3 regions of the Butyricicoccus sp. AM78-15b2TA genome follow, and region 1 is predicted to be linked to each of the others. Evidence: riboswitches for the same ligand, from Rfam matches in the RefSeq annotation. Region 1 holds a riboswitch; each other region holds the start of a gene.

Region 1 (10,618 bases):
AGGCCGGTATAAACTGCATCCTTCGCAATTACAACAAGTTCGACTGTTTTAGGCAGGATTTTACCTTTTACGATGCAGTTTCCGTCTTTCAGCGTGTAATTTTCATTCGTAAGTGTAACTGCAATCGTCACGTCCCTCTCGCCGGCTTCAGCAGATGCGTAGCGCGTAGCGAGTGTGTAATCCGTGCCCTCACTCAGTACCGCGCCATCCGGTAGGTTGCTGAACGCCAGACCGCTAATCTGCGCATCATCATCGCGTCCGTTGTATGTCTTGTCTTCGATTTTCAGCACTGCTGTATCCAAAGAAATCGTGCGCCTATTGATTGAAAAACTGCCGATATCCATCCGTTTGACCGCAGAAAAGTTATCACTCGATGCAATCTCGACCGCCACGTTGTAAGTTCCGGCATGAACCGGCAAAGCCGTGCTGTCGTTGTACCAAACTGCGACCTCGCCAACGCCTGTTTTCGTCCACACAGACGCCTCACATGGCTTGCCGTCATATATCAGATCCGCAGGCAGCGCAACTTTGTAATCCACGTCCTTTTCCGGCATTTTCGGCGTGATTTGGAACGTTTTCTCAACTTTTCCGGTGTAATTACCCTTGCCGTTAATTGTCAACGTTGCCGTACCTCTGTTCACATTATTAGCGTAGGAAAGCTCAAAATCCGTGCCTTTTAACAATTCTTTGCCATTTATCATAACGATCGGCTTAGGATTATGCGCACTTTCGTCATACACATACTCGGTCTGCTTCATATCAATCTGCGCGTCCGCAATATCCCGCGGAGTAACTTTCAACGTACCATTGACGTAAGTAATTGCATAATTTCCCGTCTTATCTGTATCATTTCTGCATATTTTCGCGCCACTTGGCACATTTGACATTTCTCCAGCATCGGTCAGTGTTCCAGATACTATAACCTTGGTAATTTCATCGTCGTTTACCAGCCCGTCTGCCATGTACGAATTTCTCACCAGAGGTTCGCCATCGTACACTTTCTCTGCACTTTCCGCCGTAATTGTAAGCGCTTTCGGTTGGATTTCTGCAGAATACTCCTCGCTTTCCACGATGTACTTGCCGTCCTCCGACGCAAATTTGAGCCGATATTTGTCCCCGATATTCGGGACGGTATCACCGTTTACGACCTCGAATGTGCCGGGCAGTTCTGTGCCATTCAGCGTTGCACTGCAGCCGGAAGCATCAACCATTTCATTCCAGGTCTGGCCGTATGTGCCCTTAGCCGACGTAATCCAGTCTATAATCGGTGTTTCTTCTTTTGAACCTTCTTCTGAGATTAAAACAATCTCGAGTTCGTCAGATAAACCATTACACTCGGCTTTCATATGATATGTTTGCCCTGCTTTTGCATTACAAGTAACAATCATGTCCCAGCGCACATCTATTTTGTTTGTCTGCTTATTTGGTTCTTCTTCCCTACGAAATGTGACACCATTATTCGTGTTTTCGTCCACTATTGTTTTATCTTCTGCATACAATGAAATATTGCATGTTGCTTCGTGGTTGACCGTCAGATCCTGGAAAAGTGCATCCGCCGTATACATATCCTTGTATGGCTCATCACCAGTTGGAATCGAAACAGTAATCGACTTTTCAACTACGGGTGTACCATTTCGATTGATTCGGATTGATGTAGTTGGTTGAGCCTTTCTACATATCCGTTCCGGATAAACCGCATTCTGATAAGTACCGTCGGCCGCTCCCGCAGGAACGACTACCATGCCGAGCGCCATCGAGAGCGCCAAGACCACAGAAAATGCCGTTTTAAAACGTTTCACGTTTTCCTCCTGACCCGCAAGCTGGGATTTGACGATTGCGTGCGCTTCGTTCACTGCACTCTGCACAATTTTTCGCAGAGAACACACATATTTTTATTCAGCTTACCACGAGGTTTCGCATGCGTCAATATTTTAATCGACAAAATTCGACACATAATATTCAGCATTTTCCATAAAGGCGCAGCCAGTCGTTAGTCTGTTTCTTCGCGTCTCATCCGCTTATGCAGTGTGCCTTTTATTCGACAGAATATTCATATTTGCATATTTATGTTATTATCTTAAAAACGACTACCAATTCTCTATTATGTCATTTCCATATATACTGTCTAATATTTTTCGTTTAATGACTATGCGTTCATTTATCTGCGTTTCGTATAAATATTCTATAAGTGCAAGAAAACACCGTGAAGCTTTTCACAGAGCTGCGCCGTTGATGAGCAATAATAAGACGAAAAACACGAGCGCTGTATATTTACTCTGGAAGCAGACCAGTCCTCGGCGTATTCCATGAGATACGTTGTCACCAGACGAACATAGGAACTTTTATTCGGAAAGATTCCAATCACGCTGGTACGTCTCCGGATTTCACGATTCAATCTCTCAATCATGTTGGAAGATGAGATTTTTCACGCATCCAGCATTGGAAATGCATAGAAGGCCAGAGAATCTTCCAATCCGTCTTCAAGGCACTGAACCGCTTTCGGAAAGCGTTTGGCATAGGAGTCGATCACATCATATGCGCGATAATATCTCTGCGGCCATTTTCGTCCACACCGCGCACGATAAGCACCGCCATGCTGACAATTCTGCCATCTACACGAACTTTTTCGCACAGTGCGTCCACCCGGAGAACCGGGTATACTGTATCAGCGAGGGAGCGATTAACGAAGAACGGAATGTAGCCGCCCTGACGAACCTTGGGTACCATGAGGTACATCGTGCCCATTCGGGTATCCAAACGACGAGGACGATAACCGCTGCGGTAGCCGCTTCTTCCGTCCGTGCGTTGACTTTTCTCTGCGCCTAGCTGCTGATCGACCTCTGCCTCCATCAGCTCTGTGCATAGCCATTCCAGCCATACTCAGCATCGGATCCGGTTGCGTCACACATTGCAGTAGCAATTCTGTCAGATTTGTGGTATTCTATTTGTGTGCCATTAGGGTCTCTCCTTTACATCATGATTTTTTCGACAACTATCATTTTGCAGGAGCCCTGATGGCTTGTCTATTTTCTGTTTGCTTTTGCGAACTTGATCTCCATAAAGCCATGCTATTCTTCCTAATTCATATGATAAGGTACAATAAGTTGCGCAAATTGAAAACCGCATAAAAGAAGACATAGTTTGCAGGCTCTGGTAGAATGAAGTTACCACACACCATTCTGAAAGGAGACAACAAACTATGTCCGAGAAAATTGTACAGCTGAATGAGGAAATCATCAAGGGGAAAAACAAGGAATTGGTCCGCAGCAGCGTGGAGGAAACCCTGAATGAGCTGCCGGAAAAGGAGACGGAGTCCCTGAGACAGGCTGCCCGCTACGAACGCAGCGAGACCGTCAGGGCTACCGCAAGCGGCCACTATGACCGGAATCTCACCACCGCCTCTGGTGACGTCACGCTCCATATGCCGCGACTCAAGGGCGTATCCTTCGAGACTGCCATCATCGAACGGTATCGCCGCCGGGAGAGCAGCGTGGAGGAGGCCCTCATCGAGATGTACCTGGCAGGCGTGTTTCCGTGCACCGGGTAGAGGACATCACCGAGGCGCTGTGGGTCAGCAAGGTCTCGCCCGCCATCATCAGTGAACCGAACAAGAAAGCCTACGTCCATATCGAGGACTGACGCAACCGCCCGTTACAGGGCGGGCGCTATCCGTATGTCTACGTGGACGGCATCTATCCGCGCCGCAACTGGGGCGGAGAGTATGAAAATGTAGCCATTCTGGTGGCAATCGCCGTGAATGATGACGGTTTCCATGAGGTTTTAGGCGCCGCCGAGGGAATGAAAGAGGATAAGGCCAGCTAGGTCAGCTTCTTTCAGTGGCTCCGCGGACGCGGCTTGGACGGCGTAAAACTCATCGTCGGTGACAAGTGCATGGGGATGCTGGAGACCGTGGGCGAGGTGTTCCCAGACGCCAAATACCAGCGCTGCACAGTGCATTTCTATCGCAATGTTTTCTCTGTTTTGCCTAAATCCAAGGTCAAAATTGTGGCAAAAATGCTCAAGGCGATCCACGCCCAGGAGAGCAAAAAGACATTCCGCGAGAAGGCTAAAGCAGTCGTTGCCGGACTGCGCGCCATGAAGCTGAAGGAGGCTGCCAAGAAGGTCGAGGACGGCATTGAGGAGACGCTGACCTACTGCGATTTTCCCAGTGAGCATTGGACGCGCATCCGCACCAACAATGTGATCGAGCGGCTGAACCGTGAGATCCGCCGCAGAACCCGCGTGGTGGGGACGTTCCCTGACGGCAACTCTGCTCTGATGCTGGTCTGCGCTTGGCTTCGCCATGTGGCGGGCACGCAGTGGGGCAGAAAAAATATATGAACATGAAGCACTCGGAGACAGCGCTGGACGACGCCTTCATTGCCGGCTGACTTCACTCAGCCGGAGAACCTGCAAACATTTTTGCGCACAAATCTTGACGGGACCGAGTCTATTAGATGCACGCATGTGATATAATCTTGGTCACGCATTTTGTCAATTCGTATACAGATCTTTGTCGAAATCATAGATATTGCCGCACTGTTTGCGATTATTGAACAAAAAGGTGCTCTCCGTTTGCTGGAGAGCACCTTCGTTTTTTACTTAGCCGACACGCTGTCTGGAGTGGTGCAATTCGATCTGCTTGGACTTGATGAACACGCTCAGCTTCTTGTAGGCAAGCATGGTAATCGCAGTCAGGATTGCGCCTTTGATGAGATTGAACGGCAGAACGCCGAGCAGCAGATAGCCCTGCATGCCGGTCACATACGGGTTGATCGCGTTGCATGCATCAAAGATAGCCTGCAGCGGCATAACCTGCGAATAAAATGGAATGATAAGAAAATAGTTGGTCAGCATACCGACACAGGCCATAGCGACCGATCCGGCTGCACAGCCGAGGACAGCCATCTTGCGGCTCTTGTGACCGCGGTACAGCAGCACGGCGATAACAACGAGCGTGGAAAGCATCAGAAAATCTGCGACCTCACCGGAGCCGCCGGTCTGGGTCTGGGTCAGATGAATGATGTCCTTGATGCCGATCATCGTGATCGCCGGAGCGATGCCGAAGATAAACGCACCGATGAGCACGACTGCGCCGGACAGATCCACCTTGAGGAACGGCGGCATGAACGGAATCGGGAATTCAAAGTACATCAGCACGGTTGCGATAGCCGCAAAAATTGCGGTGTAGGTGATTTTGCTGGTTTTTGTCATTGCTGTTTTTCTCCCTTTCAGGAGTCCTGTTCCATAAATAAAACAAGCCCCTGGATTGCTCCAGAGGCATACAGACGTAGCGATAGGTACATCTGTTTCTCTCATCCGGACTATAACCGTCGGTTGGGATTCTAACCCATCATGCCTTGCGGCTCGCAGACTATCAGGCTCGAAGCCTGTATACTGCCGGTGGAGACTTTCACTCCGCCCTGAAACAGAACTGATTTATTTATACTGCTATTATAGTCGCCAGTAAAAGACTTGTCAACACTTCAGCAAGAAAAAACATAAAAGCCGCCTTCCCTTGCGAAAGCGGCTTTTTATCAGAAATCAGTCTTCCTTGCTGCTCATCAGAGTAACCATAACGGCCTTCTGTGCGTGCAGGCGGTTTTCTGCTTCCTCGAAAATTTCGTTTGCGTGCTCCTCGAACACCTTGGTGGTGATCTCCTGCTCACGGTAGGCCGGCAGGCAGTGCTGCACCATGCAGCCCGGCTTTGCAGCAGCCAGCAACTCATCATTGACCTGATAGCCCTGGAATGCCTTCATGCGGACTTCCTTCTCGGCTTCCTGACCCATGGACGCCCATGTATCAGTGATAACAACGTCTGCGTTCTCAGCAGCCTTCATCGGGTCATCGGTGATGAAGAAGTTCGGGTTCGGCTCTGCGAATGCCATAACCTCAGCGTCCGGACGGTAGTCCACCGGCGTTGCGATGGAAACCTTCATGCCGGTCTTGAGACCACCGACGATCAGCGAGTTGGCCATGTTGTTGCCGTCGCCGATGTAGCACAGCTTGAGGCCCTCGAGGACTGCGAACTTCTCGCGGATGGTCATGAGGTCCGCCAGAACCTGACACGGATGGCAGAAATCAGTCAGACCGTTGATGATCGGAATAGAGCCGTAGTTTGCCAGATCCTCTACTTCCTTCTGCTCGTAGGTGCGGATCATGATGCCATCCAGATAGCGGCTCAGCACGCGGGCCGTATCCTGTACCGGTTCACCGCGGCCAATCTGCAGATCACGGTTGGACAGGAACAGCGCCTGACCGCCCAACTGATACATGCCAGTCTCGAAGGAAACACGGGTACGGGTGGAGGACTTCTGGAAGATCATGCCAAGGCTCTTGCCTTCCAGGTGACGATGGGAAATGTTGTGTTTTCTCTCATACTTGAGCTGATCCGCCAGATCGAGCAGACCGATGATCTCCTCGGTGGAGCAGTCAAGCAGCTTCAGTAAATGCTTCATTGTAATAAACCCTTTCTGCAAATTAGCAATGAATAATTAGTAGTTAGTAATTATTTGGGTGCTGCTGCACCAGTGCGATAATCACGTTAATTACTAATTGTCAAGACCTTTGATTAAAATACCTTTGCCATGATAGCGAGTGCTTCATCCATCTCTTCCTTCGAAATGGTGAGCGGCGGGAGCAGACGAACGGCATTTTTGCCGGCGGTGATCGCCAGAACGCCGTTTTCGATCAGCTTATTGGCAAACACAGAGTGCTTTCCTTCCTCAACGATGATGCCGAGCATGAGACCCATGCCGCGCACACCCTTGATATTCGGCGAGCCAAGGGACAGGATGCCGTTGCGAAGGTACTCGCCCTTTTCGCGTACTTTCATCAGGAACTGGCCGTCACCGACAGTATCGAGCACGACGTTTGCTGCGGAGCAAACAATCGGCGTACCGCCGAAGGTGGTCGCGTGTGTGCCCGGCGTCAGGACGTTGCAGCAGGTATCCGCCGCCATGACGGCGCCGATCGGCATGCCGCCGCCAAGACCCTTTGCCATAGTGACAACATCCGGCTTGATGTCGTACTGCTGGAAAGCAAACAGGCTGCCGGTACGACCGATACCGGTCTGCACCTCGTCGATGATGAGCAGCATATCCTTCTCGCGGCAGAGCTTCTCTACCTCCTTGACGAACTCGCGGTCAAGCGGCAGGACACCGCCCTCGCCCTGAATCAGCTCCATCATGATGGCGCAGGTCATATCGTCCGCCTTTGCGCGTACCGACTTGATGTCGTTGGCAACCGCGTAATCAAAGCCCTCGGTAAACGGGAAGAAATAGTTGTGGAAACGCTCCTGACCGGTGGCCTTCAGCGTGGTTACGGTACGTCCGTGGAAGGAATTGATGAGCGTCAGCACCTTGAAGCGGCCCTCACCATACTTGTCGAACGAGTACTTGCGTGCCAGCTTGATGGCACCCTCGTTTGCCTCGGCGCCCGAGTTGGCAAAGAATACCTTGCCGCCCAGATGCGTCTTTTCTACCAGCTTCTTGGCAACCTGAACCATCGGCTCGGTGGTGAACAGGTTGGAAACATGCATCAGCTTGTGCGCCTGCTTATCGATCGCGTCAATGATTGCCGGATTGGCATAACCCAGACAGTTTACACCGATGCCGGAAGCAAGATCGATGTACTTCTTGCCCTCAACGTCCCACAGAGTCGCACCCTCGCCGTGGTCCAGCGCAATCGGGAAACGGCCATAGGTGTTCATTACATATTTATTTTCTTCGCTTTTTAATTCATTGTAAGTCATAGGGTATCACCTTTTATCGGAGATACGGAGCGAATCATTCTCCATTCTCCATTTTCAATTCTCAATTACTGAAACATAGTGCCTGCGCCGACCTTGGAAAGCAGCTCGATCAGAATCGAATGCTTGACACGGCCATCCAGAATGGTGGCACGCTCAACGCCCTTGCGGACTGCCTCAACACAGCAGTCTACCTTGGGGATCATGCCGCCCTTGATGATGCCGTCGCGCACCAGCTTCGGCACCTCGGACACCTTGAGACGGTGAATGACACTGTCCGGATCGTTAATGTCCTGCATCAAACCGCGTACGTCGGTCAGCAGAATCAGCTTTTTTGCACCGAGTGCAACTGCCAGCTTGCTGGCTGCGGTATCAGCGTTGATGTTGTAGTTGGTTTCATCGTCGATGCCCTGTGCAACGGTCGAAACGACCGGAATATAGCCCTGCTGCAGCACGTCGATAACCGGAGACGGGTCTACATCCATAATGTCGCCGACGTAGCCGTAATCCGTACCCGAGCGGTCGGTCAGGCGCTTCGCCTGAAACAGGCCGCCGTCCATGCCGCCGAGACCGATGCCGCGGCCGCCTGCCTTCTCGATCAGGGTTACAAGGTCCTTGTTGACCTTGCCGCACAGCACCATCTGGACGATATCCATGGTTTCACGATCGGTGTAGCGCAGACCGTTGACAAACTTGCTCTCCTTGCCGATCTTTCCCAGCATTTCATTGATTTCCGGGCCGCCGCCGTGTACGATAACGACCTTGACGCCGACCAGATTGAGCAGTACCAGATCGTGGATGACCGCGTCCTTCAGCTCCTCGTTGATCATTGCGTTGCCGCCGTATTTTACAACAACGGTCTGACCGTAATATTCCTGAATATACGGAAGCGCTTCGACCAGAATATTGGCACGCAGCTCCGCATCAAGTTGAGTATCCATACTAATTCGTTCCTTTATCGGGAGTTTTCTTCGTTTTTAAGAATCAAGTTCTGTAATCACCGTTGATCTTAACGTAATCGTAAGTAAGATCGCAGCCCCATGCAGTAGCGCTGTCCTCGCCCTCATTTACGTCAACCGCAATGGTAACCTCGTTCTCGGAGAGCACCTTTTTCGCCAGATCTTCATCAAAATCCAGAGCAGCACCCTTGTCGCAGACTGCTACGCTGCCTGCAGCGGACTCGAACGCCACAGAAACGTACTCCGGACGGAACGGTGCCTTGGAATAACCCATTGCACACAGCACGCGTCCCCAGTTTGCATCTGCGCCGAACATGGCCGCCTTGACAAGATTGGAGCCGACAACAGCCTTGGCCAGTCGCTCAGCTGCTTCCTCGGAGCGGGAGTTCTTAACGGTGCAGGTAACCAGCTTGGTTGCGCCTTCGCCGTCTGCAGCGATCTGGCGCGCCAGGCGGGTGTTGACCTCGTTGAGTGCCTTGCAGAACGCCTGATATTCCTCGTCCTGCCACTCGATGAGTGTATTGCCTGCCATGCCGTTTGCGAGCACGATGCACATATCGTTGGTGGAGGTGTCGCCGTCAACCGTTACACGGTTGTAGGTCTTCTTTACGTTCTCCTGAAGTGCATCAGTCAGCATTTCATGCGTGATGGCGCAGTCGGTCGTGATGAAGGACAGCATAGTGCCCATGTTCGGATGAATCATGCCGCTGCCCTTGCAGATGCCGCCGATGCGGCAGGTCTTGCCACCGATGGTGAACTCGACAGCCGCCGTCTTGGGCTTGGTGTCGGTGGTCATGATGGCACGGTTGGCCTTTTCGGAGGCATTGTCCTCCAGTTTAAGCTCCGGAAGGTGCTCCTCGATGCACTCGATGTTCAGGCGCTGGCCGATAACACCGGTGGATGCAACGGCAACGTCGGTTTCCGCAACGCCGAGCAGTTGAGCAGCTGCCTTTGCCATGCGGCGGGCGTTCTCCATACCGTCCGGTGCACAGGCGTTCGCGTTGCCCGCATTGGCAACGATCGCGCGTGCTACGCCGTCCTCGAGGTGCTCCATGGTAACATACAGCGGAGCCGCCTTGACACGGTTCATCGTGTAGGTGGCAGCCGCGGTGCATTCGCATTCGCTGAAAATGATTGCGGTATCGTCATTCGTGCGGCTTTCCTTGACGCCGCAGCGCACACTGCCCGCCTTAAAGCCCTTTGCGGCGCAAACGCCGCCTTCGATAATCTTCATAACTGTTTCCTCCTGCTGAAATCAGAGGTTTAAGCCGGTCGTTTCATCCAGACCGAGCATGATATTCATATTCTGCACGGCAGCGCCCGAAGCGCCCTTGCCGAGATTGTCAAACAGCGCGGTGACGATCGTCTGCTCCTCGTGGCCGCAGACAATGAGCTTTAAGCTGTCGTGACCGGCCAGCGTGTTGGCGTAGATCATCGGCTCTTCCCCGCCGAACGGCGCCACGGTGACAAGCTGTTGACCCTCGTAGTGCCTGGTGAGCGTCGCATGCACGAGATGTGCATCTACGCCCGGGAGCATAACTGTGGTGGCCATACCCTTGTAAAAGTCACCTACGATTGGCACGAACACCGGCGCCTGCGTCAGACCGCAGATGTAGCCCATCTCCGGCAGGTGCTTATGGTGCAGGTTCAGACCGTAAATGCGCTCGGAATCGTGTCGCGGATCGCGGTTCTCGTCCTGATACTCCGCGATCATTTTCTTGCCGCCGCCGGAGTAACCGGTCAGCGAAGCACAGGTGAGCGCGGTGTCCTCGGCAATGATACTGTTTGCTACCAGCGGGTAAACCGAGGAAATAAATCCGCTTGCGTGGCAGCCCGGATTGGCAACGCGCTTGGAGTTCTTGATGGCTTCGCGGTGCGCCTTGGACAGCTCAGCAAAGCCGTAATCCC
Region 2 (10,618 bases), on a different contig from region 1:
TGACGACTGGAATTTTGCTTATGTCAGCTCTGGTTGCTTTTATGTCCTCGTTTGTGATCAGTTATGCGATCCGCTTTATGCTGGGACGACGGAAAAAGGAGTTTGCAACCTACGAACTGATTGGCATGGAAGCAAAGACAGTACGGAATTTGTTCCTTGCTGAAAACAGTATCATCGGCACTGGGGCCTTTCTACTTGGTTCTTTGGTTAGCACAGGGCTTTCCGGTTTGCTGAATCAGGTGGTAAAAAATATCTTTGAGGCGCCACATACCTATCAGGTTTCTTTTTCCCTCCGGGCCTGGGCAGTAACCTTCTTGTTTTTTGCCTTGATGTATGGTTTTGGGATGCTCCGAGCAGCAAAGATTATCCGGCATCAGAAAGTAATCGATCTGCTGTATGATAACCGCAAGAATGAAGAATACCATTTCAAATCATTCCGCCATAGTCTTTTGGTAGTATTGCTTTCAATAGCCGCAATGGTTGCAGGCGTGATTTTGCTTGGGCGGATGCTTCAGACACAAACCAATGAAGCATTTTTATACCTTGGCGGAGCCTGCCTGCTCATTCTGGTGGGTGTTTACGAGCTGCATCGCCAGATTCCGCTTTTGCTGCACCGATTTGCAAAACAAAATCTGCGCCATAAGTACAAAGAAGAAAATCTGTTCTTCCTGGGGCAGATTGGGCGGCGCATCCATTCTGCTGGCCGGACAATGGCTGTGGTGGCGATCCTGTTGACCATATCCCTGGCAACCATGTTTGTGGGGCTTACCATGGGGGCAGGCTACAAAGCCAACATGAAAGCCTATTATCCCTATGATGCAGGCGTGGCGATTGATGCACCTTTGGAAAAATCCAGCATGGATTCCATCGTTTCCTTTACAGAGGAGCATTGTGAAGTCGAGGATTCTGTGATCTATTATCTGTATGCGGTTCCTGAAAATACAATCGAAGCCTTGTCCTTGTCCGACTATAACCATCTGCGTGAAATCCTGGGGCTTTCTCCTGTTGTCATGGGCAACAACGAATTTTTGGTTCATTGTGATACATGGAACTATATGGACGGAATCCGGCAGGGCTTGAAGCAGCAGCCGGAGATCACATTAAATGGTCGAACCTTGACTATTGCAGAGACACCAATCCTGACGGAGCCGATGGAGCAGTATCAAATGGCCGGAACGAAGGGATATGTACTTGTTCTGCCGGATGAAGCAGCTTCACAATTAGTCGGAGAAAAAATCCGTCTGGCGATGAAACTGGAAGATGGCGGATACCCGGAATTGAAAAGCGACTTGAAGCAATTCCTGAACAGTGGGAAATGGCAGCCGGAATTGCAGTCCGGTCAACAGCTCCCGGAAAAAGTAACGATGGGTGTTACAGTAAAGATGTGGGGCGTTGCCAATTCGCTGACGGGATTTACAGCTATTTCGTTCTGCGGATTGTATTTAAGCATTATTTTCATCATTCTATCCTGCTCGGTTCTTGCATTTGAGCAGCTTTCTGCCATAGACAAAAACCAGAAGAATTATGCAGTCATTGACCGTTTGGGTGTACCGGGGCACAGGCAGGCTTCCCTGATCCGCAGGGAACTGTCCACAGTCTTTTTGATCCCACTACTATTCCCTCTTTTGCTGACGGTTTTGCTGATAGCAGGGGCACAGTTCTTTTTCGGAGAGGCAATCTTGCAGCAGGGACTTGTACCTCTTTATGGTCTGGTGACGATCCTGCTATTCTGTGCAATCTACCTGACCTATTTTGGTGCAACAATGTTCTTATTCAAACGGGTTATTCTTCGGCCTGAAATGAGATAAAAATTGAATTGCTACAAAAATGAAGCAATTCCGCCTGTTTTCTTGCCGAAAAAGAAAGTGGTTAGGAGATTTCTGCAACATTTGGTCTTTATCATAGAGTAATAAATTAGAAATGCTGATACCTTACACTATGCAAAGGAGTGGATTACTATGGCAAACAAAGAAAAGCGCTTTGAAACAATCTATACACAGGGAACTTCCTTGAGTATTGTTGTAGACACCGAAATAGGTGTAAACTACCTTGTCCATGATATGGGGATTACCCCTTTGCTGGATAAAAACGGAACAGTCGCTATTATTGAAATAAACAAGTAAACTTTATATTGGCTGCAGGGTATCAGGATTCTAATTATGAATAAGGGAGGGACATATGGGAAAAATCTTTGTATTATCGGTAACAGACCATGAAGAATACATACTTAGCAGAATTATGGAGATTATTGCAGCCGAGCCAGAATTTGACCATATTGTGTCATCTCACCCTTGTAATACTCTTGTTTTCCCGGGATTGGAGCTTCGCCTGAAGGAGAGAACGGTACACCGAAACGGCGAGTTGGTTTCTATGACCCATCGGGAATTTGCGACATTGGTATACTTGGCAAACCACCCGTCTTGGGTATTTTCTGCCGGGCAGATTTATGAAGAAGTGTGGGGTGAGGATGGTGAAAACTGCGGAACAGCCGTTGCCAGCGTCATTGGTCAGATCCGCAGAAAACTGACACCGGATATGCCGAAGGCGGGTTATATCCGTACTGTTTTAGGGAGCGGATACAAATTTGAAGTTCCGCAGGGTATGGCAGAATAGAACAATCGAATCTTTTATCTGCGCATACTGTGCAGTAGCCAAAAGTGGGAAACCTCTATATAGGTCTCCTGCTTTTTCTTTTCTTGAAAATAGTGCGTGATTGTTGAGAATAGGCGTCATATAGGCGTAAAGGATATGTATAAAGTAAGAAGGAGGCATTACATATGCTTATTGGCGTTGATCATGGCAACAAACAAATTAAAACGGTTCATTGCAACCCCTTTGTGTCCGGTCTGAAGCAGAGTGTCACCCGTCCCTTTGGACAGAATGTGCTGAGGTATCAGAATACCTACTATACGCTGTCTACTGAGCGGATTCCTTATCGGAAAGATAAAACGGAGGATGATCGCTTCTTTATCCTGACCCTATTTGCGCTGGCTGGTGAAATTGAAGCGAGGGGAGCATATTCCACAGAGGTTCAGCGTATCCAACTGGCAGTAGGACTGCCACCGGCACACTTTGGTGCCCAGGTGGAGCGGTTTACGCAATACTTTGGGCAGCGGGGAATGGTAGAATTTGAGGTGCAGGGCAAGCCGTACACCATCTATATTGAAGATGTTGCCTGTTTTCCCCAGGCTTACGCAGCAGCGGCCACCATGCTCCATACGCTTGTGGAGGAGCCAAAAGCGGTAATCCTGGATATTGGTGGGTTCACTGCGGACTATTTGCTGATGAAAAACGGAGAAATCGACCTTACCTCTTGCGATTCGTTAGAAAATGGTGTGATCCTGCTATACAATAAGGTGCGTTCCAAGGTGAATTCGGAACTGGACCTGTTGCTGGATGAAGGGGATGTGGATGCCATCTTGATGGGGAAAAAGACCAAATATCCGGATGCAGCCATACGGCTGACAGAACAGATGGCGCAGGAATTTATCAGTGACCTGTTCAGCACACTGCGAGAGCGTATGATAGACTTGCAATATTGCAAGGTAGTATTTGTAGGCGGTGGCGCCATTCTTTTGAAGCGGCAGATTGAAACTTCGGGCAAGGTGGGAACACCATTCTTTGTACCGAAAATCAATGCAAATGCGGATGGATATGAGTATCTGTACCGGATTGAAACAGCAGGCAGGTGATGGTATGGGCGAGAAAAAAGAACGGGGACGGTTTACACTGCGCTTTAATGAGGGAGATCCTATACACGAGACTGCCATTGGATTACTGGAGCTGCAGAGTCCCCGCACAAAAGCACAGTATGTGGCAAATGCAGTGGTTTACTATAATGAGCACTTTGGGCAGGAGCCGCAGCCGCTAAATGCTTCGGTCATCAGCAAAGAAGCGGTGGTGGCTATCGTCAAAGAGATTTTGCGGCAGGAAGGGATGGGACGGGAAAAGGTAGAAGAGCAGATTCATCCAGTCAGAACAGGGAAGAAGCCAGTAGCGCCTATGGTTGTTTCGGATGCACAGGAGGCGGGGGATGAGACTGAAATGGACGATAGAACACGCAGTCTGATTGCCAGCGCTTTATCTGCATTCCGCAGCAGAGGATAATCAAAAGAGGCATGGGAGCCAGTGATGCTCCTATGCCTCTTCCTGTATGGCCGCGATAAAGCTGTCTAAAATATCTTCAAAATGCCTGTATTGCTTGGGCGTTAGTGTGGAAATCTTCGCCATGAGAAGGGAGGAATCTGTTTCTGTGATGATGCCTCGCAACAAGTACTCGGTGCTGATGTTGAGCGCATCACAGACTTTGAGGATTGTTTCAGGTCGCATAGCCTTTTGTCCCAGTTCTGCGGTGGAGATGGTCTGTGGTGTGACATGAGCCAGCTCTGCCAGAGTTTCCTGGGTCATATTCAGTTGTTTCCTCCGGTCGAAGATCCGTTTACCCATATCTTTTAGTAGATTATCCATGCGTCACCTCCATGCCATAGTTACATTTTATCCGCTATGACATGGATTATTAAGCGGTCATGGTTGATTTATCTCGTCTATGGCAAGTATAATAGACGAAGATGGATACTGGGAAAGGAGAATCATATGAACAGTTTTTCGTGTGTAATTACAGGCCATAGGCCGACTCGTTTCAAGTTCAAATATAACGAAAAGGACAAGCGCTGCCAGCGGATCAAAAAGTGTTTGCAGGAACAGTTTATACGGCTTTATAATCAGGGGGTGCGATGCTTTTGGGCTGGGGGAGCAATGGGAACTGATATGTGGGCGGCAGAGATCCTGTTGCGTATGAAAGAACAGACAGCGTATCAAGATGTGAAATTGTGTCTGGCTCTCCCCTTTGAGGGATATGATGCAGACTGGGATGATTGGCACCAAAAGAGAATGAAGTTTATTCGCAAATATGCAGCGAAGGTTTTAATTCTGGGTGAAATGCCATCAAGTGAGAATTATAAAAAACGCAATTACTTTATGGTGGATCAGGCCGGTTGTATGGTGGCTGTTTATGATAATGCAAACAATGTGCGATCCGGAACTCAGCAGACTATCAACTATGCCAAAAAGAAAGGACTTCAAATCATTTATATCCATCCGGATACGGCACAGGTAACGACAGAAGATACAACTTTATGGAAATAATAAAGGAATAGCTCCAAAGTGGGAGAATGCTATGACTGTTTTGGAGCTTGTTTTGTTATATAATGTCGAATGATTTTCTCTTTCCTCGAAGGATATTCTAACGCTACTCCAAAGGTTTCCGAAAACTGTCAGTTACACTGTAATTATGGCAGTAATCCCAAAAATCAATGAAAATTCGGTAAGCGGAGGTGGGGGTATGAGATCAGTACGATACCCAATGAAAATCGGAAGTACAGGGCGGTCTTTATCCTGATGATGGGGATAAAGGCCGCCTCCTGTTTTAATATAGAATAGCTGGAACAGCATTTGAAAAAAGTATTATTTTACAATTTAACAATTATCAGCAAGGCGGCAGCGTTGCGCTGCCATATCGCGAAAGAAAGGGGATGATGCAGGCCGCCTGTGTGCCGTCCGCATAACTGCGGACAGGGAGTAACGGTGTTATGGAGAAAGGATTCCACGACATCGAGCAGTTCATTGCTTTCATAACTCCAGGACACACGGCTTTTCATGAACGGCTCTCAATAGGGGCATATCGTCGAGGCAGGGCAAGAGAGTTTTCTTCACATAAAGATAAACCTCCACCTGCCCGAACGGCATCTATTGAACTGCTCGATGCAGAAATTCAAGAAACAGCTGGTTTTGTCCATTGGTACAAAGCTGGCTGTTTTTCTCTATATCAACCAGCTTTGGCCCGGTGCAGGTCACCGCCAGAAGCTCAGGAAATCCATCGGAATTCTTGAGACTTTTGGAGGTAAAGCCATGTGGCAACGGAATAATGGACAGGCAGAAGATGACCTGCAATTTAGATTTACAGCATATTTGGTGTCGGCGGTTAAGCGCCGTAGAAAAGATTATTTGCTCCAGCTTTATAAGCGCAGCAGTATAGAGAGTACTGTGGAAGTGGTCTACGAATCCGAACCCAGCTCGGAGGAAGTGGTTTTGGACAAATTGCCGCTTATGGATGTGATTGAGAATGGGGCGCTTTTGGAGGCCCTGCAAAAACTCAATGAACGGGAGCGCCAGATATTTCTGGCCCGAACGCTGGAGGAAGAAGATTTTGATACTTTGGGAGCAAAGTTTGGACTGTCTTATAAAGGGGCAGCGGCGCTTTACTACAGGACGATTCAGAAAATTAGAAAGAGTATTGAAGGGGGTGACAAGAGATGAATTTTGAATGTCTGCTTCTCAGCGCCAAGGCTGGAAACGAGGATGCCATTACGGCGATTTTACAGATGTACCGGCCATTGCTGCTCAAGTATGCCATTATTGATGGAGCATTGGATGAGGATCTGTATCAGGAATTGAGCATTATTTTGTTGAAGGCGATTAAATTGTTTAAGATTTAAGTCAATGAGAAAGGCTCCGAGATCCTTACGGCCTCGGAGCCTTTCTTACTGACTTAAAGGGGAGAACTGTTAAATTTATATCCGCTGCCCAGTACAGTCCGGATATAGCCACCCTTGGGCATATTCGGCGTCAACTTACGTCGTATCTGACTGATGACGCTGGCAACGGCAGTTCCGCAGTGCTCACCGTCCACATTCCACACAGCCTCATAAATCTGGCTGGCTGAGAATACCCAGCCAGGGTGACGAGCCAGATAAGCGAGGACAGCAAACTCATGGTGAGTCAAAGTAACAAGTTGACCGTTGCAGGATACAGTTTGCTCCTTTAGCCGAATTTCAAGGTCTGGAAAGGAGAGGCTGGCGTTAGAGGGTGGGAGAGCAATATGGTCAAGTTCTGGTTCGTTTGCAATAGCTTCTATAATTTTATTGAGTATATGTTCTTCGTGGTCTGCAACGGATAATATTAAAAATTTGCCCATATTGTTCACATCCTTTCTTCTCCTTATGTGCATAAGCAGTGGTTCTGTTTTTGGAAAATCTTAAATGAGATGGGGGTATAGTGCCAGAGCCTTTTCTATTTGTAAAAGGTTGCTGAATATAGAGACTTCAAAACTCTGGGACTGGGGCCATTTGTTCTAATGCTTAAATATCACCTTACCCAGAATTAAACTTATAACCGTAGCCAATTACAGTTTTTATATACTCGCGCCCCTTGCAATATGGTTTTAGCCTTTTGCGTATTTGGAAAATTGTATTTTCTACTGCGTGTAAATGGTTATTTGTAGGCTCATGCCAAATCTTTTCATAAATCTGCTCTTTTGTGAAGGTGGTTTGAGGAGATTGTTGCAGCAGATAAAGGACTTCAAATTCGTTTGTTGATAAATAAACTTCCTTCTGTTCTAATATTACACAATGCCGGTTAACATCAATGTGTAAGGTGTGACTTGCTTGCTTCAATCCCCAAAATTTTAGCGCCATTGTCCGGTCGTTTGCAATTTGTGCAAGCAGCAAGGATAATTCGTTAAATTTTCTAACTTCTCTCAATTTCTTATATAGGTTGACAGTTATCGTACTCCCGTATATGTCCTTATCAAAATCAAAAATATGTGTTTCGATTGAAACAGAATCATCATTATCAAGTGTAGGGCGTGCCCCAATATGGGTAACACCATAATATCTCTTGTCGCTTAAAAGAATATCTGCCACATATACCCCTGTATTTGGCAAAAATGTATTTTTTGCTATCTCCATGTTTGCGGTAGGTGTCCCCACATGCTTTCCAATACCTCGGCCGTGTATAACGATTCCCGTTAGTGTGTAAATAGGCGCATTCGTATTTTCTTTCATTTCGATCCTCATATAATTCCATTCATTGATAGGATGATCAAAACACAAGTCACAATGATGAAGCTTGCCAATATAAGCAGACCAGTATGCTTTTGTCTTGCTTCATTTTCCGAAGTAGCAACATATCCGCTTTTTCTCAAAGCGGTAACTATGGGCTTATACAGTAAAAATGTAATGGATGCATTTAACCCGCCTTTCAACAAGTTAAATGGAAGAAAGGCAGGGAGTAACAATTCCACAACCGCTTCTCTTGGATACCCCATATAAAGCGGCGTTATCAAATAGTTCCATAGCAGCATAACAATAACCGTTATTAGCCACCCCGATGCCAGGCCAATCAGTGCACCAGATAGAGTGTGTTTTTTTTTGTAAATGATAGACGCCGTACACGCAAAAGATAGTGTTTGTACGATATTCATGATACAACCTAATATTCCGGTATCGCTTACTGTAATCATTTCAAGGGTTGCCACAATGACAGATACGATACAGGAAGTCATCGGTCCCCAAATAAAGCCGCCTAAAGTTACAATAACATCTGATGGGTCATACTTTAAGAATAGAATAATCGGAATCCTGCCAACAACCATGGTGACATAAGTGATTGCACATAGCATCCCAATAGCGGTGATTCTTTTTGTTTTACTGTTCATAATTGCTTTCCTCCGTGACAAAAAATTAACACCCAAAAGAAAAGGTCTTTCAGGTGTTAACATTATAATTAGGCCACAGAAAAGAAAGTAAGCCTCTCAAAATCTGCGGAAATCTAACCATATCTTCTTTCATCCAGACTATACTGTTGGTTTTGGAATTACACCAAATCGTGCGTTTTACGCTCGCGGACTTTACCGCCAATCGGGAATTTCACCCTGCCCCGAAGACACTTTTATTCAGTTGTTTCCCCGCAATTATAACATCAACCACTTTTGGAAGCAATGAGTTGAAGAAAGTTCGGAAGCATTTCGGAAATCATCTTATATTCAGTTATAGTTTTTCATACGAAACTAAGTCGGTGAGTGGAATCCTCAGATGGTCATGTCTTTCTGTATCTGCAGCTTCTTCATTTCCATAACCGATTACTAAAATATTGATTGGCTCTAAATTATCGGGCAAATCAAATTCTTTCCGGATAACATCAGGCTGAAAGTAACATACCCATACGGTACCTAAACCTAATTCTGTTGCCTCCAACATCATATGGTCTGTTAGGATAGCTGAGTCAATGTCTCCGGTTTGTTTTTGGTCAAATGGGCGAACCCATGCTTTGTTATGATCTGCACATACAATAATTGCAAGAGGAGCATTATAAATATTTGCCCCTTTGCTGATTTTTTCCAGCCCTTCTTTGCTTTCTACTGCAATTAAGTGAACCGGCTGTAAGTTTGCTGCTGTTGGTGCAACATGAGCAGCCTGCAAAATTTTATCAAGCTTCTCTTTTTCCACCTTTTTGCTGCTGTAATTGCGTACAGAATACCGTTTTTTTGCAATCTCAATAAAATTCATCATGGTCAATCCTTTCTTGGTGTTGTATAATTTAGTTGCCATATTCAATCGTCGTACTAATTTTAACATGGTGCAGTAGAATAACAAGATTGCACTTTTCAGGTAGATACTTCCCTCAAAGAAAGTACCCAAAAAGGAGTGAATTTATAAAAATGAATTATCAAAAAGATCAATTTAGTTGTCCAGTGGAAGCCACACTTTTTCTGATTGGAGGAAAATATAAACCTCTCATTCTTTGGCATTTGATAGAAAAACCTTTGCACTACATGGAATTACAACGCTTAATTCCAAAAGCCACCCCTAAAATGCTTTCACAACAACTTCGCGATTTGGAAGAATGCGGCATGATTCACAGAGAAGTAATTCCAGAAAAACCACCTAAAACCTTGTATTCACTTACCGCCTTTGGAAAAAGTATCATTCCGGTATTGGATTCTATGTGTAACTGGGGAATACACTTTCTTGAAGGATTGGATATTACACCGCCTTGCGGTTCAAAACTGTAAATAGTCTATTTGGGGAAGAGTAGACTGCCGTTTGTCGAATTTATATATGTTTTTTTCAAGTAACACAGGATTTATATAAAAAAGCGCCGGACAGAGCCAATCAGCATATGTCCGGCGTTTCCTATATCACGGATTCAAATTTATATCCACTGCCCAGTACAGTGCGGATATAGCCACCCTTTGGTGTATCCGGCGTCAACTTGCGCCGGATCTGACTGATGATACTGGCAACGGCGGTTCCGCAGTTTTCACCGTCTCTATCCCATACAGCCTCGTAAATCTGGCTGGCTGAGAATACCCAGCCAGGGTGACGAGCCAGATATGCAAGAACTGCAAATTCATGGTGAGTCAGAGTGACAAGTTGACCTCTGCAGAATACAGTCTGCTCCTTTAGCCGAATTTCAATATTTGGGAAGGAGAGACTGGCATCAGAGAGCGGGAGAGCAATACGGTCAAGCTCTGGTTCGTCTATGATTGCTGCCATGACCCTATTAAAAATATGTTCTTCGCAGTCGGAAAGTGATAGAACCAGAAGTTTTCCCATATTGCTCACCTCCTCGTAAAATGTAAAGTGCTAATCCCCAAAATCATAGATAGAACTCTGAGATATTACTTTTTTTCCTAAAATAGTAATTGCTTTCTTGCTGCACTGATTTACGCACCGATAGCATAAGGTACACCGTCCATTTGCTACAATCTTACCTTTGGATAATGACAAATTATTCATAGGACATACCAATGCACATTTGCCGCACTTTATACAAGTGT
Region 3 (10,618 bases), on a different contig from region 1:
GTCCAGCTCATAGTCGATCGGCGCAAAGTCGGATACGCGCAGTTCTTCGATCACGTTGTCGAGGATCTGCTCCACGGCGCGCACCAGTCGGCGGAACAGGTATTGGAAGCGCGCGGTTTTATTCTCCAAGCCGCCAAGCTCCTCCGCGACATACTGCCGTACCGCTTCACGGCAGGCTTTCCGCACGGTCGGCTGATCGGCATGGGCGGCGCCGCCCTCGCACTTTCCAAGAGCATCCAGCGCATGCTCGAGCACATAGTGGATGAACGTGCCGGTCGAGAGCGCATCAAACTTCGCCACGCGGCGCGGCTTGGCCTTCAAACCATACTGCATAAAGAATGCAAACCGGCAAGAATAGAACGTATCCACACGCGAAGCGGTCAGATTGAGGCTTTTTCCGTACAATCCGTCAATCGTGTGCGGACTGCTCAGCGGTCCTCTGCCGCGCCGCTGCGTCTGTGCGTTTTTGACTCGCTCATCATCCTTATAGTAGGCATAGGCAGCCCGCACGGCGGCTGTCCGGTCGCCCGAAAGATACGCGCACGCGAGTTCGACCGCCGGTCGTTCCGCCTGCAGGCGGTCGCGCACGGTCTCCGTCCGGTGGGTGGAAAACGGCACATCCGGCAGCAGCTCCCGCACTGTGTTCACGAAGTAGGACAGCCGCGTTTCACCCCCGCCTGCGTCGATGGTGTGATACGTCAGCAGCAGCTCGTCTGTCGGGCACGCGAGTGCCCGATAGAGCGTTTCCTGCTCCATCAGCAGGCGTTCCTCGCCGTAGGCTTTGAGTTCCACGCCGAGCGCATCCATTTTGTCGCGGTCCATGTCACTCAGCAGCGAAGTCGAGGACGGGGTTTTCGGTATCAGGCCGTCGTTGACGCCCAGCAGGATGACATATTTCGCATTTTCCGTACACGCACGCTCGATGTTGCCGCAGGTCACGCGGTCGAGCGAAACCGGAATCGTACCCACATCGTACTCGCCGAGCACCAGCCGGAACAGCTGCGCGAAACGGTCGAGCGTCAGCGGCATATCACCGCACACCCATGCAAACTGCTCCATCGCAGAGACCAGGATTTCCCACAGCTGGCGGTACTCGTCGGCCAGCTGCAGACGGCCCGCCTGCTCGTGTCCGGCGGCGCGGTCAGTCATGCGCTGCGGCGCATCCACCGCAAGAAGAAATGCATAGAGCGCACGCACGCAGTCGCCTGCAGGCTGCTCACCTGCAAGTGCCTCGCGCAGTGCGGAGAACGGCGCGATTGCCCGTTTGCGGAGTGTGTTCAGCTCGACAAGCTGTGCCTTCGCGTTCTCGTCGATGGACAGACCGTAGCCGTCCGGATGCTCGGTCCACTCGCGTTCCCATGCTCCGCCGCGGATGTTCCAGGTGAGCACATAGTTCTCTAATTTGTCAATTTCGTCCCAATCCAAGCCCGCGAGTCCGGTCTTGAGACAGGAGAACAGATCTTCATATCGGAAGTGATTTCGCACCGCCTCGAGCGCATTCGTGACCAGCGCCATCGGCGGACGGGACAGCAGATCCGGCTTTTCTGCGAGGAACACCGGAATGTCGTACCGCGCCATCGCCATTGCGAGAAACGCACTGTACGGCTCGATATCGCGTGCCGCAACCACAAAATCGCGGCAGCGCGCGCCTTCGTCCCGCACCTTGCGCCGAATGTAAGCCGCCGCGTGCTCGCACTCGTCAAACGGTGAAGCCGCCTCGTACAAACGAACGCCGGCCGCGCTCTCCTGCGGGGTACGCACCGGCAGCAGGCTTTCGCGCTCGAGCGCAGCCAGTCCCGCCGGTCGGGCCACCTTGCTTCCGCCCAGTTCGATGCGCTCGACCGTCTGGTTATGATGCTTTGCCATTCGGGTTAATTTCTGCACTGTTTTACAGCCGGTAAGGAAAATCTCCGGGTAATCCGTATCACAGGTTACCGCCGCAGAGAGCGGCACACCCGCTGCCAGCATGGCATCAACCACTGCACTTTCCTGCACGGTAAAGCCGAGAAATCCATCCAGATAGACCGCTGCACCGTCCAGCGTGTGACTTTCTGCCAGACGGTCGCGCAGGTGTGTCAGCCGGTCTCTCGGGTCAGGCAGAGACTCCTCGCACAGACGCTCGTAGGCTGTTAAAATCTGTGCAAGATCGGACAATTTTTCTGCAAGTACCGCGTCCTCACTCTCCTCGGCAGCCGCAAACAGCGTCTCCGGTGCGACTGCACAGGTTTTGCACTCGTCGATCAGCCGCAGCGCCTCCTGCAGCAGCTCCGGCTTGTCTGCCAGACCCTTCCATGCACTCAGCCCCCCCTGCACACGGCGTGCCGCCTCCTGCAAGGTCAAAAGCTGACCTGCCGGCGTCAGCATCTGCTGTGCCAGTCCGCCGACCTCAGAGAACACACGGTCAGCCAATCGTGAGAACGTCAGCACCTCGGCCGTGCGTGCGCCGTGGTTGTGCGTGGCTGCAGCAAGCCGTCGCTCCATCAGGTGCGAGTTCAGCTCGGGCACGAGCAGAATCTGCCGTCCCTCTCCCTTTTCACTCAGCGCCGCGATCTCCCGCAGGATGGCCGTTGTCTTGCCGCTCCCCGCTCGTCCGGTCCAGATCCGCATGGCACACTCTCCTTTCATTTCATAGCTATTTGATTATAGCACAACCGGAGCAAATTGAAAATTGGTAATGGAAAACGGAAAACTATCAATAACAACCGTATGGTCATTTTATATTTTTTGTGCGTTATCAGCGTATTTTCCAGTCTTTTTCGAACTTTTACGGTGCTTTGTTTGCATTCACATATTCTGTAAAATTATTTTTTCAAAAAACTCTTGCATTTTTCTCCGCTTGGGACTATACTTTCCTCAGGCAGAACAATAAAGGCTCTGCCCCGCAAAACCAAATATTTGATTCTTCAGGGCAGGGTGCAATTCCCTACCGGCGGTACAGCCCGCGAGCGGATGCCATTCGGCGGAAGCATGATTCGGTGAAATTCCGAGGCCGACAGTATAGTCTGGATAAAAGAAGAATGCGCGGAAAGATTTTCCGTTTGTTTGCTGTTCTGAAATGCCGATTCGGTGTTTCGGACTTTTTATTTTCACAATGCTTTTTTCAGCGTCCCGAAGATTCTGTCTTTGGGACGTTTTTTTGGCTGTCGCCAAACTATCGTGAAATTTTCTACAGAATTATTATATCAGGTGATTCTATGCAGGAGCAAAAACAGGAATATATGCGTCAGGCGTTGGCGCTGGCCCAGCGCGGAGCCGGTCACGTCAATCCGAATCCGATGGTCGGCTGCGTCATCGTCAAGGACGGAAAAATCATCGGTGAAGGCTGGCACGAGCACATCGGCGGCCTGCATGCTGAGCGCAATGCGTTCGCGCACTGCACCGAGGACTGCACCGGCGCAGACCTTTACGTCACGCTTGAGCCGTGCTGCCACTGGGGACGCACGCCGCCGTGCACAGATGCAGTCATCGAGCACAAGATCGGCCGCGTGTTCGTCGGCTGTCTGGACCCCAATCCGCTGGTAGCCGGCAAAGGCGCACAGATCCTGCGCGACGCAGGCATCGAAGTCGAGACCGGCGTGTGCGAGGACGAATGCCGCCGCGTGAATGAAGTTTTCTTTCACTACATCACGCACAAAACGCCGTTTGTGACGCTCAAGTACGCGATGACGCTGGACGGCAAAATCGCCGCGCACACCGGCGACAGCCGCTGGGTTACCGGCGAGACCGCCCGCCGTCATGTGCACGAAACGCGCAACCGGCTGCCCGCCATCATGGTCGGCATCGGCACCGTGCTTGAGGACGATCCGCTGCTCACCTGCCGCATTGACGGCGGGCGCGATCCGATCCGCGTAATCTGCGACAGCCGCGCAAGAACGCCGATCGACAGCAGAATCGTACAGACGGCGAACAAAATCCCGACCTATATCGCGGTTGTCGGTCGAAATGAGCGCACCGCTGAACTGGAACGGCACGGTGTACACATTCTCGAATGCAAAACGAAAAACGAGCGCGTAGACCTTGCCGACCTGATGCGCCAGCTCGGCGCACTCGGCATCGACGGCATATTGCTTGAAGGCGGCTCGGCACTTGCGTTCTCCGCGCTGGAGGCCGGTGTGGTACACCGCGTGCAGGCGTACATTGCCCCGAAAATCATCGGCGGTGCAGGCGCGAAAAGTCCGGTCGGAGGTCTGGGATTTGACAAGATGGTGCAGGCGCTTCCGCTGAAGGACGTGACCTGCACGCCGATGGGCGAAGATTTCCTGCTTGAAGGGAGATTGTAATGTTTACTGGACTTATCGAAGAAATCGGTACGGTGCGGCGCATCGAGCGCGGCGCAAAGGGCGCTCGGCTGACGATTGCGGCAGATACTGTGCTCGAAAATACAAAAATCGGCGACAGCATTGCCACGAACGGCGTGTGTCTGACCGTGGTCGCGCTGACGGACGACAGCTTCAGCGCCGACGTGATGGCGGAAAGCCTGCGGCGTTCCGCGCTCGGCAGTCTGCAGAGCGGCTCGCCGGTCAATCTGGAGCGCGCGATGCCTGCCGACGGACGGTTCGGCGGTCATATCGTATCCGGCCATATCGACGGCACCGGCTCGGTTCTCTCGCAGCGGCGCGAGGACAACGCCGTATGGGTGACGATCAAAACACCGGCTCCCCTGCTCCGGTACATCGTCGAAAAAGGCTCGATCGCCATTGATGGCGTCAGCCTTACCGTGGCGGCTGTGACGGACACCGACTTTTCGGTCTCTATCATCCCGCACACCGGCGCACAGACCATTCTGCTCGGCAAAAAGCCGGGCGAGCCGGTCAACCTCGAATGCGATGTGATCGGCAAATACGTTGAAAAAATGCTCACGCCGCACAAATCCAGCGGTATTACGATGGATTTTCTTGCACAACACGGATTTTAACGGAGGTTTTCTTTTATGGAATATCAGTTCAATACAGTTGAAGAAGCGCTCGAAGAGCTTCGCGCCGGACACCTCATCCTCACCATCGACGACCCGGACCGCGAGAACGAGGGCGACCTCATCTGCGCCGCACAGTTCGCCACGACCGAAAACGTCAACTTCATGGCGACCCATGCCAAGGGCCTGATCTGCACACCGATGAGTGAGCAGGTTGCGCTCCGTCTCGGTCTGGAGCAGATGGTAAAGGTCAACACCGACAACCACCACACCGCGTTCACGGTCTCCATCGACCATGTGGACACCACGACCGGCATTTCCGCCGAGGAACGCGGCTTTACCTGCCGCAAATGTGCGGATATCCACACCAAGCCGGAGGAGCTCCGCCGTCCGGGACACGTTTTCCCGCTTGTTGCACGCCGCGGCGGTGTGCTGACCCGCAACGGCCACACCGAGGCGACTGTCGATCTGTGCCGCCTGGCCGGACTCGAGCAGTGCGGTTTGTGCTGTGAGATCATGCGCGATGACGGCACGATGATGCGCACGCCCGAGCTGATGGAGAAGGCCAAGGAATGGGGTCTCAAGATCATCACCATCAAGGACCTGCAGGACTACTGCCGTCGTCATGATAAGCACGTTGTCCGCGAAGCCTGTGCGAAAATGCCCACCCGTTTCGGTGAGTTCCGCATCTACGGCTACGTCAACGACCTGACCGGCGAGCACCACGTTGCGCTCGTCAAGGGCGAAATTGGCGACGGTAAGAACCTGCTCTGCCGCGTACACTCCGAGTGTCTGACCGGCGACGTGTTCGGTTCCCGCCGGTGCGACTGCGGTCAGCAGCTGGCGGCAGCCATGCAGCAGATTGACAAGGAAGGACGCGGCGTGCTGCTCTATATGCGCCAGGAAGGCCGCGGAATCGGTCTGATCAACAAGCTGAAGGCGTATGAGCTGCAGGAAAAGGGCTTCGATACAGTCGAGGCAAACGTAAAGCTCGGCTTTGCGCCCGACCTGCGTGAATACTGGATCGGCGCTCAGATCCTGCAGGATCTCGGCGCGAAGGAGCTGCGCCTGCTGACCAATAATCCGGAGAAGATTTACGGTCTGGACGGTTTTGGTGTAGAGATCACTGAGCGCGTGCCGATCGAGATTGCACCGCAGAAGGACGACGCGTTCTACCTCAGAACCAAGAAAATTAAGATGGGTCACCTCTTTAGTGAAACATTGTAATCAATCTATCCCGCAGGGCGGGATGACCTCACCTCGCCCTGCAATATATCTGTTCACCATATTGAAAGGAAGATTTTAAGATGAAGGTACTCGAAGGCAAGTTAGTAGCAACCAAGGGCAAGTTTGCAATCGTTGGTGCACGTTTCAACGAATTTATCGTTTCCAAGCTGATCTCTGGCGCGGAGGACACGCTGGTACGTCACGGTGTGGACACGGATGACATCACGCTCGTATGGGTTCCGGGTGCATTTGAGATTCCTCTTGCGGCACAGAAGCTGGCGCAGAGCGGCAAGTATGATGCAGTTATCTGCCTCGGCGCGGTTATCCGCGGCTCGACCAGCCACTACGACCTCGTGTGCAACGAGGCTGCCAAGGGCATCGCACAGGTCAATCTGCAGACCGGCGTACCGGTAACGTTCGGTGTGATTACCACTGAGAACATCGAGCAGGCCATCGAGCGCGCAGGCACCAAGGCCGGCAACAAGGGCGCCGATGCAGCGATTGCCGCTCTCGAGCTGGCAAACCTGCTGCCGCAGCTCTAAAATTGTGCAGAAAAATGCTCTCTGATGATTCAGAGAGCATTTTTATTTACCATCCTCAATTCTCCATTTTCCTCCTGCAGACGAAAAACCACCCGTGAAAAATCCCGGGTGGTTTTCTTTATTCTACCGAGCCTTCTCCGCCCATGAGCGCGGTCAGCTCCTCAATCCGCTCCAGTGGGAACGGTGGGAACGCCACCGGCTTCATGGCGATGGACATCAGCTTCATCGGGTTATCGTCCGCCGCTGCGCGGTTAGAGGCAGTACACCGCGCCTGCGGGTACGACCGGACGGCCGCACACCCTGCAGGTGAAGCTGTCGTCGCAGGCATGCGTTTTGTAATAACCCTTTTGATATTGCTTGCGTTTATTCTCCCGATTCATGGGAATTCCTCCTGAAAAGTCGATATTTTTCGTCCTTTGGGGAGGTGGTTTACGGATTCCTGTACAGCCGACCTCCCGGTCAGCGCACAAGCTCCAGTTTACCGAATTTGTTCAAAAAGCAATGCTTCTTTAATTATTTATCCTTGAGTGCGTCCTTTACCTTATCCCAGAAGCTCTTGCGCTTTACCTGATTCTCGTCTGTGGACGTTTCCTCGAACTCACGCAGCAGCTTTTTCTGCTTTTCGGACAGGTTCTTCGGCACCTCGATGTTTACGCGGACATACTGGTCGCCGCGACCACGGCCGTTGACATTCTGAATGCCCTTGCCGCGCATGCGGAACGTCGTGCCGGTCTGCGTGCCTTCCGGAATCTTGTACTCGATGCGGCCGTCGATGGTCGGCACCTGCAGCGTATCGCCGAGTGCGGCCTGTGCGAACGAAATCGGAATATCGACATGTACATCCGAGCCGTTGCGGGTAAAGATCGGATGCGGACGGATGGCAACCGTTACGAACAGATCGCCTGCGGGACCGCCGTTCACGCCTGCATTGCCCTGACCGCGCTGCTGGATGGACTGACCATCGTCGATACCGGCCGGAATGTTGACCTTGAACTTGCGGGTCTTGCGGACACGACCCTGACCGCCGCACTTCGGACACGGCTTCTTGATGATCTTGCCGGTGCCGCGGCAGTTCGGGCAGGCGCCCTGCGTCTGGAACATGCCGAGCGGCGTGCGCTGGGTCTGCGTAACAACGCCGGTGCCACGGCAGTTCGGACAGGTCTCTGCCGTGGTGCCCTTTGCGGCACCCGTGCCGCCGCAGTCATCACAGGATTCGATGCGCTCGACCGTGATCTCCTTCTCACAGCCAAATGCGGCTTCCTCGAAGGACAGGATCACCGTCTGACGGATGGATTCGCCGCGCTGCGGTGCATTACGGCGGGACGACCGTCCGCCGCCAAAGCCGCCGCCGAAGAACGAACCGAACAGGTCGCCCAGATCGCCCATATCAAAGCCGCCGCCGAAGCCGCCGGCACCGGCACCGCCGCCGTAGCTCGGGTCAACGCCGGCAAAGCCGAACTGATCGTACTTAGCGCGCTTCTCCTTGTCGGACAGCACTTCGTACGCTTCGTTTGCTTCCTTGAACTTATCCGCAGCCTCCGGATTATCTTTGTTGAGGTCCGGGTGGTACTTGCGCGCCAGCTTGCGGTATGCCTTTTTCAGCTCATCATCACTTGCGCCCTTCTGTACGCCGAGCACTTCATAATAATCTCTTTTATCAGCCATAAAAAATCATCCTATACACAGGGATAGGCGCACCGAAGCGCGCCTCTCCATTAGAGTGGAGTGTGGAGAGTGAAGAGTGAGGAGTTTTTCTCTCCACTCTCCACTCTTCTATCTTCACTCTTGCTTATTACTTATTGTCGTCGTCCTTAACCTCGGTGAAGTCAGCGTCTACAAAGTCGCCCTGCTGGCCGCCCTGTGCGCCTGCACCCTGAGCGCCGCCCATGTTCGGGTCGCCCTGCGGTGCCTGCTGCTGATAGATCTTGCCGGCCAGATCGGAGAACTTCTTAGACAGGCCCTCGGTTGCAGCCTTGATCATATCGGTATCGGTGCCCTTGAGCGCTTCCTTAACCTTTTCGATCTCAGCCTGAACGCCTGCCTTCTCATCTGCGGACAGCTTGTCGCCCAGATCGGTCAGTGCCTTCTCGGACTGGAATACCAGCTGCTCAGCGTTGTTGCGAACCTCAACTGCTTCCTTGTTCTTCTTATCCTGCTCAGCGTACTGCTCAGCCTCGTGCATTGCCTTGTCGATCTCGTCCTGAGACAGATTGGTGGATGCAGTGATGGTGATCTTCTGCTCCTTGCCGGTGCCGAGGTCCTTAGCGGATACGTTTACGATGCCGTTTGCGTCGATATCGAAGGTAACTTCGATCTGAGGAATGCCGCGCGGTGCCGGAGCGATGCCGTCGAGGGTGAAGCGGCCGAGGGTCTTGTTGCCTGCAGCCATCTCGCGCTCGCCCTGCAGAACGTGAATCTCAACGGACGGCTGGTTGTCAGCTGCGGTGGAGAAGATCTGGCTCTTCTTGGTCGGGATGGTGGTGTTGCGGTCGATCAGCTTGGTGCATACGCCGCCGAGGGTCTCAATGCCGAGGGACAGCGGAGTTACGTCGAGCAGCAGCACGTCCTTGACCTCGCCGCCAAGTACGCCGCCCTGGATGGATGCGCCGATGGCTACGCACTCGTCCGGGTTGATGCCCTTGAAGCCTTCCTTGCCGGTGATGCCCTTAACAGCCTCCTGTACAGCCGGGATACGGGTGGAACCGCCAACCAGCAGAACCTTGGACAGATCGGAAGCGGACAGACCAGCGTCGCTCATAGCCTGACGAACCGGGCCCATGGTGCGCTCAACGAGGTCTGCGGTCAGCTCATTGAACTTTGCACGGGTCAAGGTCAGCTCGAGGTGCTTCGGACCGGTTGCGTCTGCGGTGATATACGGCTGGTTGATGGAGGTCTGGCTCATGCCGGACAGCTCGATCTTTGCCTTCTCAGCAGCTTCCTTCAGGCGCTGCATAGCCATGCGGTCGTTCGACAGGTCAATGCCGTTGGACTTCTTGAACTCGTCAACCATCCAGTCGATGATGCGCTGGTCGAAGTCATCGCCGCCGAGGTGGGTATCACCTGCGGTGGACAGAACCTCCAGAACGCCCTCGCCGATATCCAGGATGGATACATCGAACGTACCGCCGCCGAGGTCGTATACCATGATCTTCTGCTCGGATTCCTTATCTACGCCGTAAGCCAGCGCAGCAGCGGTCGGCTCGTTGATGATACGCAGAACTTCCAGACCTGCGATCTTGCCGGCATCCTTGGTAGCCTGACGCTGCGAGTCGGAGAAGTAAGCCGGAACGGTGATGACCGCCTGATTTACCGGCTGGCCGAGGTATGCTTCTGCGTCAGCCTTCAGCTTCTGCAGGATCATAGCGGAAATCTCCTGCGGAGAGTACGGCTTGCCGTCGATGTTTACGCGGTAGTCGGTGCCCATGTGGCGCTTGATGGAAATAATGGTGCGGTCTGCGTTGGTTACAGCCTGGCGCTTAGCGACCTGACCGATCATACGCTCGCCGTCCTTAGAAAATGCAACAACAGACGGAGTGGTGCGCGCACCCTCAGCGTTAGGGATGACTACGGCTTCGCCGCCCTCCATAACAGATACACAAGAGTTCGTCGTACCAAGGTCAATACCAATGATCTTACCCATAATAAATACACTCCTTAATAGTTAGGATTTAGTTTACTTTAATTAGTAGTTAGTAATCAGTTTGCAACCTTCACCATCGCATGGCGAATAACCTTATCGCCGATCTGGAAGCCCTGCTGGAAGGTTTCCGCGATGACATTTTCACCGAGGCTTTCATCCTCAACGTGCATAACCGCGTTGTGGAAGTTCGGATCGAATGCGGTGCCTGCGGCAGCGTCGATGACGGTGACGTTAATGCCCTTGAGGCTTTCGGTCAGCTGCGTCATGGTCAGCTCGACACCCTTTTTATATTCGGTG

The links. Region 1 has a riboswitch for FMN ahead of PGS25_RS05555 (ECF transporter S component). Riboswitches for the same ligand answer to the same signal wherever they lie in the genome.
Region 2: it holds a riboswitch for FMN, as region 1 does, so the genes downstream of both, PGS25_RS02740 (ECF transporter S component) here and PGS25_RS05555 (ECF transporter S component) in region 1, are expected to answer to the same signal.
Region 3: it holds a riboswitch for FMN, as region 1 does, so the genes downstream of both, ribD (bifunctional diaminohydroxyphosphoribosylaminopyrimidine deaminase/5-amino-6-(5-phosphoribosylamino)uracil reductase RibD) here and PGS25_RS05555 (ECF transporter S component) in region 1, are expected to answer to the same signal.

What each region holds. Positions count from the first base shown of each region.
Region 1 covers NZ_JAQEHY010000004.1:97,226-107,843, forward strand. Annotated here, with positions in the region: gene PGS25_RS05540 (S-layer homology domain-containing protein) at 1-1,799, opposite strand, end outside; partial or broken gene PGS25_RS05545 (transposase) at 2,183-2,929, opposite strand; partial or broken gene PGS25_RS05550 (IS256 family transposase) at 3,200-4,391, shown strand; gene PGS25_RS05555 (ECF transporter S component) at 4,603-5,214, opposite strand; FMN riboswitch at 5,304-5,435, opposite strand; gene argF (ornithine carbamoyltransferase) at 5,545-6,459, opposite strand; gene PGS25_RS05565 (aspartate aminotransferase family protein) at 6,573-7,754, opposite strand; gene argB (acetylglutamate kinase) at 7,820-8,692, opposite strand; gene argJ (bifunctional glutamate N-acetyltransferase/amino-acid acetyltransferase ArgJ) at 8,736-9,944, opposite strand; gene argC (N-acetyl-gamma-glutamyl-phosphate reductase) at 9,966-10,618, opposite strand, start outside.
Region 2 covers NZ_JAQEHY010000002.1:146,079-156,696, forward strand. Annotated here, with positions in the region: gene PGS25_RS02685 (ABC transporter permease) at 1-1,808, shown strand, start outside; gene PGS25_RS02690 (DUF6440 family protein) at 1,959-2,123, shown strand; gene PGS25_RS02695 (winged helix-turn-helix domain-containing protein) at 2,179-2,613, shown strand; gene PGS25_RS02700 (ParM/StbA family protein) at 2,778-3,692, shown strand; gene PGS25_RS02705 (hypothetical protein) at 3,697-4,107, shown strand; gene PGS25_RS02710 (helix-turn-helix domain-containing protein) at 4,138-4,467, opposite strand; gene PGS25_RS02715 (SLOG family protein) at 4,594-5,145, shown strand; gene PGS25_RS02720 (sigma-70 family RNA polymerase sigma factor) at 5,761-6,315, shown strand; gene PGS25_RS02725 (helix-turn-helix domain-containing protein) at 6,312-6,494, shown strand; gene PGS25_RS02730 (winged helix-turn-helix domain-containing protein) at 6,548-6,973, opposite strand; gene PGS25_RS02735 (riboflavin kinase) at 7,149-7,841, opposite strand; gene PGS25_RS02740 (ECF transporter S component) at 7,850-8,494, opposite strand; FMN riboswitch at 8,612-8,727, opposite strand; gene PGS25_RS02745 (nitroreductase family protein) at 8,826-9,344, opposite strand; gene PGS25_RS02750 (winged helix-turn-helix transcriptional regulator) at 9,497-9,850, shown strand; gene PGS25_RS02755 (winged helix-turn-helix domain-containing protein) at 9,972-10,394, opposite strand; gene PGS25_RS02760 (EFR1 family ferrodoxin) at 10,425-10,618, opposite strand, start outside.
Region 3 covers NZ_JAQEHY010000002.1:11,778-22,395, reverse strand. Annotated here, with positions in the region: gene PGS25_RS02190 (PD-(D/E)XK nuclease family protein) at 1-2,607, opposite strand, end outside; FMN riboswitch at 2,896-3,022, shown strand; gene ribD (bifunctional diaminohydroxyphosphoribosylaminopyrimidine deaminase/5-amino-6-(5-phosphoribosylamino)uracil reductase RibD) at 3,195-4,280, shown strand; gene PGS25_RS02180 (riboflavin synthase) at 4,280-4,915, shown strand; gene PGS25_RS02175 (bifunctional 3,4-dihydroxy-2-butanone-4-phosphate synthase/GTP cyclohydrolase II) at 4,931-6,139, shown strand; gene ribH (6,7-dimethyl-8-ribityllumazine synthase) at 6,220-6,681, shown strand; partial or broken gene PGS25_RS02165 (hypothetical protein) at 6,800-7,061, opposite strand; gene dnaJ (molecular chaperone DnaJ) at 7,195-8,346, opposite strand; gene dnaK (molecular chaperone DnaK) at 8,474-10,321, opposite strand; gene grpE (nucleotide exchange factor GrpE) at 10,378-10,618, opposite strand, start outside.